One region of the Streptomyces sp. NPDC048612 genome, then DNA from elsewhere that is predicted to be linked to it. Evidence: riboswitches for the same ligand, from Rfam matches in the RefSeq annotation. Region 1 holds a riboswitch; the other holds the start of a gene.
The links. A riboswitch is a leader RNA that binds a small molecule or an ion and turns the genes downstream of it on or off. The one in region 1 is predicted to bind ZMP and ZTP.
Positions count from the first base shown of each region.

Region 1 (4,203 bases):
TCCCCCCTCCCCGCGCCGGCTGCCCCGCGCGCCCCGGGAGTGCGGCGGCGCACCGGCTCGCCCCCGGGGGCGCCGGGCGGGCCGCGGCCGATGCGGTGCTGCGGGAGGCCGGGGCGGTGGTTCCCGTACTGCTGCCCGGGGAGGTGCCGGCCGTCGCCGTCACCCGTCATGCGGTGCTCCGCGAGGTCCTGGCGCACCCCGAAGTCGCCAAGAACGCCTGCCACTTCACGGCGCTGCACGACGGCACGGTGCCGCCCGGCTGGCCGCTCACCACCTTCGCCACCGTCGACGGGATGACCACGGCCGACGGCGCGGACCACCGGCGGCTGCGCGGCCTGGTGACCCAGGTGTTCACGGCGCGGCGGGTGGCGGCCCTGCGGCCCCGGGTGGTGGAGCTGACCGCCGGGCTGCTGGACGGGCTGCCGGGCACCGCAGCGGCGGACGGCACGGTGGAGCTGCGCCGGCACTTCGCCTATCCGCTGCCGATGGGCGTGATCTGCGAACTGCTGGGCGTGGACGCCGGGTTGCGGGACCGGCTGCACGAGCTGTCGAACGTGATCGTGGGCACCACCGGTACGGCGGCCGAGGTGCAGGCGGCCAACCGGGAGATCACCGGCGTCCTCGGGCAGGTCGCCGAGGCCCGGCGGGCGGACCCCGGGGACGATCTGACCAGTGCGCTGATCGCCGCCCAGGAGGAGGACGGCGACCGGCTGAGCGCACGGGAGCTGGTCGGCACCCTGCTGCTGATGATCATCGCCGGGCACGAGACCACCCTCAATCTGATCACCAACGCGGTGCGGGCCCTGTGCACCGACCGCGCGCAACTGGAGCTGGTCCGGGCCGGGCGGGCGACCTGGGACGACGTGGTCGAGGAGACGCTGCGGCACGACAGCCCGGTCGCCCATTTCCCGTTCCGCTATCCGGTCCGGGACCTGGAGCTGGGCGGTACGGTCGTGCCGCGCGGCACCCCGATGTTGGCCTCCTACTCCGCGGCCGGGCGGGACCCGGAGGCGTACGGGCCCGACGCGGACCGGTTCGACGTCACCCGGCGGCCCGCCGCCCGGCACCTCTCCTTCGGCCACGGGCCGCACTACTGCCTGGGCGCGCCGCTGGCCCGGCTGGAGGCGACGGTCGCCCTGGAGGCGCTCTTCACCCGCTATCCGGCGCTGGACCTCGCCGTCCCGGACGCGGAGCTGCCGCCCCACCAGAGCTTCATCGGCAACAGCACCGGCGTGCTGCCGGTCCGGCTCACCGGCTGACCCCGGGCGCGAGGGCGCGGGGAGCCGGTGAGCGGGTGAGCCGGTCGGCCGGCCAGCCGGTCACCCGCTCGGCCTGCGGGCCGGTGAGCCTGCGGCTTCCCGCGGTCAGGCGGTCGGCAGACCCGGCGCCGGGTAGCCGGCCATCAGCTCCGCGACCTCGCCGCGGATCACCGTCAGGGCGTCCTCGTCGCCCTTCGCCGCGGCCCGGACGCTGCGGTCGATCCAGTCGGCGACCAGCGGCATCTGCTCCGTGCCCAGTCCGCGGGAGGTGAGGGACGGGGTGCCGATGCGGATGCCGGAGGGGTCGAAGGGCTTGCGGGGGTCGAAGGGGACGGTGTTGTAGTTGACGACGATGCCGGCCCGGTCCAGGGCCTTCGCCGCGACCTTGCCCGGGACGTCCTGGGAGGTCAGGTCGATCAGCACCAGGTGGTTGTCGGTGCCGCCGGAGACCAGGTCGTAGCCGCGGGCCAGCAGCGCCTCGGCGAGCGCCTTGGCGTTGGCGACGACGGCGTGCGCGTAGTCCCGGAAGGACGGGGCGGCCGCCTCGCGCAGCGCGACCGCGATGGCGGCGGTGGTGTGGTTGTGCGGGCCGCCCTGGAGGCCGGGGAAGACGGCCTTGTCGACGGCCTTGGCGTGGCTCGCCCGGGACATCAGCATCGCGCCGCGCGGGCCGCGCAGGGTCTTGTGGGTGGTGGTGGAGATGACGTCGGCGTGCGGCACGGGCGACGGGTGGGCGCCGCCCGCGATCAAGCCGGCGATGTGCGCGATGTCCGCGACGAGTACCGCGCCGACCTCCCGTGCGATCTCGCCGAAGGCGGCGAAGTCGATGGTGCGGGGGACGGCGGTACCGCCACAGAAGATGATCTTCGGCTGTTCCTTGCGGGCGAGGTCGCGCACCTCGTCGAAGTCGATCAGCGCGCTGTCCGGGCGTACGCCGTACTGCACCCCGCGGAACCACGTACCGGTCGCCGAGACGCCCCAGCCGTGGGTGAGGTGGCCGCCCATCGGGAGCGCCATGCCCAGCACGGTGTCGCCGGGCTCGGCGAAGGCGAGGTAGGCGGCGAGGTTGGCGGGCGAGCCGGAGTACGGCTGGACGTTGGCGTGCTCCACGCCGAAGACGGCCTTGGCGCGCTCGACGGCCAGCGTCTCGACGCGGTCGATGTTCTGCTGGCCTTCGTAGTAGCGACGGCCCGCGTACCCCTCGCTGTACTTGTTCTGGAGGACGGTGCCGGTGGCTTCCAGAACGGCGGCGGAGACGTAGTTCTCGCTGGGGATCAGTCGCAGCGTGTCGGACTGGAGCTGCTCCTCGGCGCCGACCAGCGCGGCCAGTTCGGGGTCGGCGGCGCTCAGCGCGGGATGGGAAAGGGGCAGTGACATGGCGTCCTCCGGGGCGGTCGATCGGTGTTTCCGGTCGTGGTCCCGGGGTGCCCAGGCGGGGCGGCACCTCGTGATGGTTGCCGCGCACCGCTTCCTCGAGGTCGCTTCCCCGTACGCCAGTCGCGATGCGCACCGCAGAGTCTAGGACACCCGCGGGGCCCTGTCCGGCGGATCTTCGCAGGCCGGGCGGTCCGGGCGGGCGCAACAATGGAGGGGGACGCGGCAGGGTCCGCGCCCCGCACGGCCTACCGAACGGAGCCACCGGTGACGTCCACGGAACGCTATATCGCCGCCGCCGAAGCCCACAGCGCGCACAACTACCACCCGCTGCCCGTCGTCGTGGCCACCGCCGAGGGTGCCTGGGTGACGGATGTGACCGGCCGCCGCTACCTGGACATGCTCGCCGGGTACTCCGCGCTGAACTTCGGGCACGGCAACCGCCGGCTGCTCGACGCGGCCAGGGCCCAGCTGGAGCGGGTCACGCTCACCTCACGTGCCTTCCACCACGACCGCTTCGGCGACTTCTGCACCCAGTTGGCCGAGCTGTGCGGCATGGAACTCGTCCTCCCGATGAACACCGGCGCCGAGGCGGTCGAGACGGCGGTGAAGACGGCCCGTAAGTGGGGCTACCAGGTCAAGGGCGTCCCGGACGGCCGGGCGAAGATCATCGTCGCGGACCACAACTTCCACGGCCGGACGACCACCATCGTCTCCTTCTCCACCGACCCCGAGGCGCGCGCCGGCTTCGGCCCGTACACCCCCGGCTTCGAGATCGTCCCGTACGGCGACCTGGCCGCGCTGGAGGCGGCCGTCGACGCCGACACCGTCGCCGTCCTCCTGGAGCCGGTCCAGGGCGAGGCGGGCGTGCTGGTGCCGCCGCCGGGCTACCTGCCGGGCGTGCGGGAGCTGACCCGCAGCCGGAACGTGCTGTTCATCGCCGACGAGATCCAGTCCGGGCTGGGCCGCACCGGCCGGACCTTCGCCTGTGAGCACGAGGACGTGGTGCCCGACATGTACGTGCTGGGCAAGGCGCTGGGCGGCGGCGTGGTGCCGGTGTCGGCGGTGGTGTCGTCCCGTGAGGTGCTCGGGGTGTACGCGCCCGGCGAGCACGGCTCGACGTTCGGCGGGAACCCGCTCGCCTGCGCGGTGGCGCTGGAGGTCATCGCGATGCTGCGGACCGGCGAGTTCCAGCAGCAGGCCCTGGAACTGGGCGAGCATCTGCACAGCGAGCTGGGGCAGCTGCTGGCCGGCGGCGCGGTGGACGCGGTACGCGGCCGCGGCCTGTGGGCCGGCGTGGACATCAACCCGTCACGCGGCACGGGCCGGCAGATCTCCGAGCAGCTGCTGGCCCGCGGGGTGCTGGTCAAGGACACCCACGGCTCGACGATCCGGCTCGCGCCCCCGCTGGTCATCAGCAAGGAGGACCTGGACTGGGGGCTGGGGCAGTTGCGGGGGGTGCTGGAGGGGTGAGGCGGGCGGTGCGGGCGGCCCGTCGTCCGCAGGTCCGGCTCCGCACCTGACCGCCCCGACAAGTCCCCCTTGCGCCCCTCGATCGGCCTGCTGGTAG
Region 1 is NZ_JBICVV010000004.1:204,627-208,829, forward strand. It holds gene ACGFN2_RS09625 (cytochrome P450) at 1-1,259, shown strand, start outside; gene glyA (serine hydroxymethyltransferase) at 1,365-2,636, opposite strand; ZMP/ZTP riboswitch at 2,679-2,770, opposite strand; gene rocD (ornithine--oxo-acid transaminase) at 2,901-4,106, shown strand.

Region 2 (4,203 bases), on a different contig from region 1:
GCCGCCGGCACCAGCGGCGCCGTCCCCCGCTTCCACGGCACCGACGCGCTCGACGGCTGGGGCCGCGTCGTGGCCGCGGTGCATGCGGCGGGCGGGACGATCATGCCGCAGCTGTGGCACGTCGGCATGGCCAGGAAGGCGGGCGCCCCGCCGTTCCCCGACGCCCCGCCGTCCGGCCCGTCCGGGATCGCCCTCGACGACAGCCCGTCCGGGCACGCCATGACCCAGCGGGATCTCGACGACGTCATCGCGGCGTTCGCCGAGGCCGCGGCCGCCGCCGAGCGGCTCGGCTTCGACGGGATCGAACTGCACGGCGCCCACGGCTACTTGATCGACCAGTTCCTGTGGTCGGGCACCAACCGGCGCACCGACGCCTACGGCGGCAGCCCCGCCGCCCGCGCACGCTTCGCCGCCGAGATCGTCGCGGCCTGCCGGGCGGCGGTCGCTCCCGACTTCCCGATCCTCTTCCGGATGTCCCAGTGGAAGATGCACCACTACCAGGCCCGTCTGGCCGAGTCGCCGGAGGAACTCCAGGCGATCGTGGCCCCGTTGGCGGAGGCCGGTGTCACCGCGTTCCACTGCTCGACGCGCCGCTACTGGCTGCCCGAATTCGAGGGCTCGGACCTCAACCTCGCGGGCTGGGTCAAGAAGCTCACCGGCCGGCCGACCCTCACCGTCGGCTCGGTCGGTCTCGACGCCGAGTTCCTCGGGACGTTCCAGGGCGAACAGGCCGGTGTCGCCGGTATCGACGGTCTGCTGGACCGGCTGGAGCGGGACGAGTTCGACCTCGTCGCCATCGGGCGGGCGCTTCTCGGCGACCCGGAGTGGGCCGCCAAGATCTTCGAGGGCCGCACCGACGCCCTCGTGCCGTTCGACGCCTCGATGCTGCGGACGCTGAACTGACGCCGGCGCCGCGGTCAGCCCCCGGTCAGCTGGGCGGCCGCGGCGTCGACGGTCTGGGTGAGCAGGGTGGCGATGGTCATCGGGCCGACGCCGCCGGGGACCGGGGTGATCAGGGCGGCGCGGGTGCGTGCCGCCTCGAAGTCCACGTCCCCGACGTTGCCCGGGTTGGAACCGGCGTCCACGACCACGGCCCCGGCCTTGAGGTGTTCGGCGCCCAGGAACCGGGGCCGTCCGACGGCGGCGATCAGGACATCGGCCTCCCTGGTGACCGAGGCCAGATCGGTGGTGCGGGAGTGGCAGTAGGTGACGGTGGCGTCGCGGCCGAGCAGCAGCATCCCCACGGGCCTGCCGAGGATCGCGCTGCGGCCGACCACGACGGCACGCCTGCCCGCCAGGCCGACCTCGTAGTGATCCAGCAGCCGGAGGATGCCGCCGGGCGTGCAGGAGGCGAAGCCGTCCCGGCCGAAACTCATCGCGGCGAACGAGTGGCCGGTGACCCCGTCGACGTCCTTCTCGGGCGCGATCGCCTCGAACGCGGCGCGCTCGTCGATGTGCGGCCCGGCCGGGTGCTGGAGCAGGATGCCGTGCACGGCGGGGTCCTGCGACAGCGCGGTGAGGGTGTCGACCAGCTCCGCGGTCGTGGTGGCGGCGGGCAGCGCGACATGCCGGGAGAGGATTCCGGCCTGCGCACAGCGGTTGCGCTTCATCCGGACATAGGTCACCGAGGCGGGGTCGTCGCCCACGAGTACGGTCGCCAGACACGGGGCCGAGCCGGTCCGTCCGGTGAGTTCCGCCGCGCGCCGGGCGGCCTGGCCGACGAGGTCGCGGGCGAGGCCGCGGCCGTCCATGAGGCGGGCTTCGGGGGACATGGGCTGCTCCTGAGCGTCGCGGGAGATCGCCCAGGCGCGCGGCACGGACCATGGAGGGCCGAGCCGCTCCCCGGTGGTACTCCACCCAAGCGCCAGTCACGGCTCGGCGCCCACCCTATTCGACGCCGCACGGGCCGCCCAGGGGCACATCGGCCACGGCTGCCACCCGGCGGGCCGGGCCGCCGCGACGGCCCGGACGCCCCGGCGCCCGGCGGCACCCCGTCAGCCGCCCGCCCCTCCCTGGCCGGGTGCGGAAAGCGGCGGCTGGGGCGCGGCGGAGGCCTCCCACTGGCTGAGGATGCCGTCCCAGTCGTGCTGGGCGGCGGTGATGGCATTGGCGTCCCACATGGGCTGGGCCGGCGGCTGGTACTGCTGCTGTTCCTCGTAGCCCCGGTAGTCCTGGTACTCCTGGTACTCCTGCTGCGCGGCGTAGTTCTGGTACGGCTGCTGCTTCCAGGGCTCCTGCTCGTAGTGCTCCCGTGGGTACTGCGGCGGTCGCTCGCGCCAGACCGGCGGGGAGGCCTCCGGCTGGGGCGTGGGCGGGAGGTTGACCATCCGGCGGTGCCGTCCGGTGCGGTCCGACGAGCGGGCGTGCACCGTGCGGCTCTCGGCAGACAGCTGTTGTGCGCGGGCCACCAGGAGCCGTACGTCGAGGCCGAGTTCATGGGCCAGGGCGGTGAGGTCCACGCCGCTGTGCCAGCTGCTCATCAGGACGGCGTCGAGGGCCGGTGCCCAGGCCGGTTCGGTGGGCTGGGGGGCGGCCGCCGGGCCCGCCTGCGAGGGCGGCGCGGGAGCCGGGGCGGCCGGCTGCGGGGTGGCCTCCTGCGCGGGCTGCGGCGCGGAGGGTGGGGGCACGGGCTGTTGTGGCACGGGCTGCTCCGCGGGGGCCGGCTGCGGGGCGGCGGGCTGCTCGGAAGCGGGCTGGGAGAGCAGGCTCTTGGCGACCGCGCGGGCATCGTCCTTGCCCACCGTGCGCCGGGCCAGCCGCACTTCGCGTTCGTCCAGGCCGAGCAGGTCCGCCACCACCGCGTCGCTGCCCACGGTCACGGCGAAGGCGGCGAGGGTCCGCGAACGGCGCGCCTCGGCCTCGTCGAGGAGCCCCTGCGTACGGCGGACCTCGTCATCGCTGCTGCAAAACGCCTGTGCGAGTACCGCGTGGCGCTCCCACAACTCCCTCGGTTCCATGACTGCGACAACGGCCCGTCGTCCGGATTGGACTGGTTCCCGGCTATAGATCACTGCATAGGGTGATATTCGATGGAGAGGCGTCCCTGCCTGCCGGGCGGAAGTACGGCCGGCTGCGAAAGTACGCAGTGACCCCAGCGTCGAAGAATCGTTTCTACGGCCATGAGCGTCCCCTCTTCCGGCACCGTCGCAGGTCACGGACAGACGTCCCTCCCCCGCCCCGGGCAGATGCCACGGTGGATCACCGCGGAGGTCATCAGGCAGACACCGGTGTTCGCCGGGCTGGTGAAGCAGTGGACCGAGCGCGCCGCCACGGTGCCCGGGGTCGCCGACCCCGAGTGGCAGCGCCTGGTCTCCTACCGTGCGCTGATGGAGGAGACGGAGATCGCCCTCACGGCCCTGCGGCCGCACCGTGCGCCCGACGTCCTGCCCCCGAGGAAGCCGGTCGTCCCGGCGGCCCGCCCCGCCCGCCTCGACGCCTGAACCGGTCCGGAGAGGCCTGAACCGGCCGGCGCCCGGGGCCCTTCCGGCGCCCCGGGGCCGCGGCGCGCGCACACCGCCGCGGGAACCGCCCGGCCGGGCCGCCGGACACGCCGAGGTGCCCGGCGGCCCGGCCGGGCGCCGGTCAGTCAGCTCCTGGCCGCCGCCGGCCCGCGGCCGGCCGGGGTCACTTGGCGGCTTCCGCGGCCGTACGGCGCCGGGTCAGGACGAAGTGCGCGATGACACCGAACAGCAGTCCCCAGAAGGCCGATCCGATGCCGAAGAGGGTGACGCCGGAGGCGGTGGCGAGGAAGGTGATCAGGGCCGCCTCGCGGTCCTTCTCCTCCTTGACCGCGCCGGTCAGGCCGCCGGCCAGCGCGCCGAGCAGGGCCACTCCGGCGACCGCCGCCACCAGTTCCTTGGGCAGTCCGGCGAAGAGGACCACCAGCGTGGAGCCGAAGGCCCCGATGAGGAGGTAGAACGCGCCGCAGGAGACACCGGCCACATAGCGCCGCCGCGGGTCGCGGTGCGACTCGGGGCCGGTGCAGATGGCGGCAGTGATCGCCGCGAGGTTGATGGCGTGGGAGCCGAACGGGGCCAGCAGCGTGGACACCAGACCCGTGGAGCCGATCAGGAGGCGGTCCTTGGGCTCGTAACCGGACGCGCTGAGCACGGCCATGCCCGGCGCGTTCTGCGAGGCGAGCGTCGCCAGGATCATCGGCACCGCGATGCCGATGAGGGAGGCGACCGAGAACTCCGGGGTCGT
Region 2 is NZ_JBICVV010000003.1:319,760-323,962, forward strand. It holds gene ACGFN2_RS07445 (NADH:flavin oxidoreductase) at 1-903, shown strand, start outside; gene ACGFN2_RS07450 (tetrahydrofolate dehydrogenase/cyclohydrolase catalytic domain-containing protein) at 918-1,772, opposite strand; ZMP/ZTP riboswitch at 1,794-1,882, opposite strand; gene ACGFN2_RS07455 (hypothetical protein) at 1,995-2,957, opposite strand; gene ACGFN2_RS07460 (hypothetical protein) at 3,120-3,440, shown strand; gene ACGFN2_RS07465 (benzoate/H(+) symporter BenE family transporter) at 3,625-4,203, opposite strand, start outside.
Region 2: linked by a shared signal. The riboswitch ahead of ACGFN2_RS07450 (tetrahydrofolate dehydrogenase/cyclohydrolase catalytic domain-containing protein) and the one ahead of glyA (serine hydroxymethyltransferase) in region 1 are both predicted to bind ZMP and ZTP.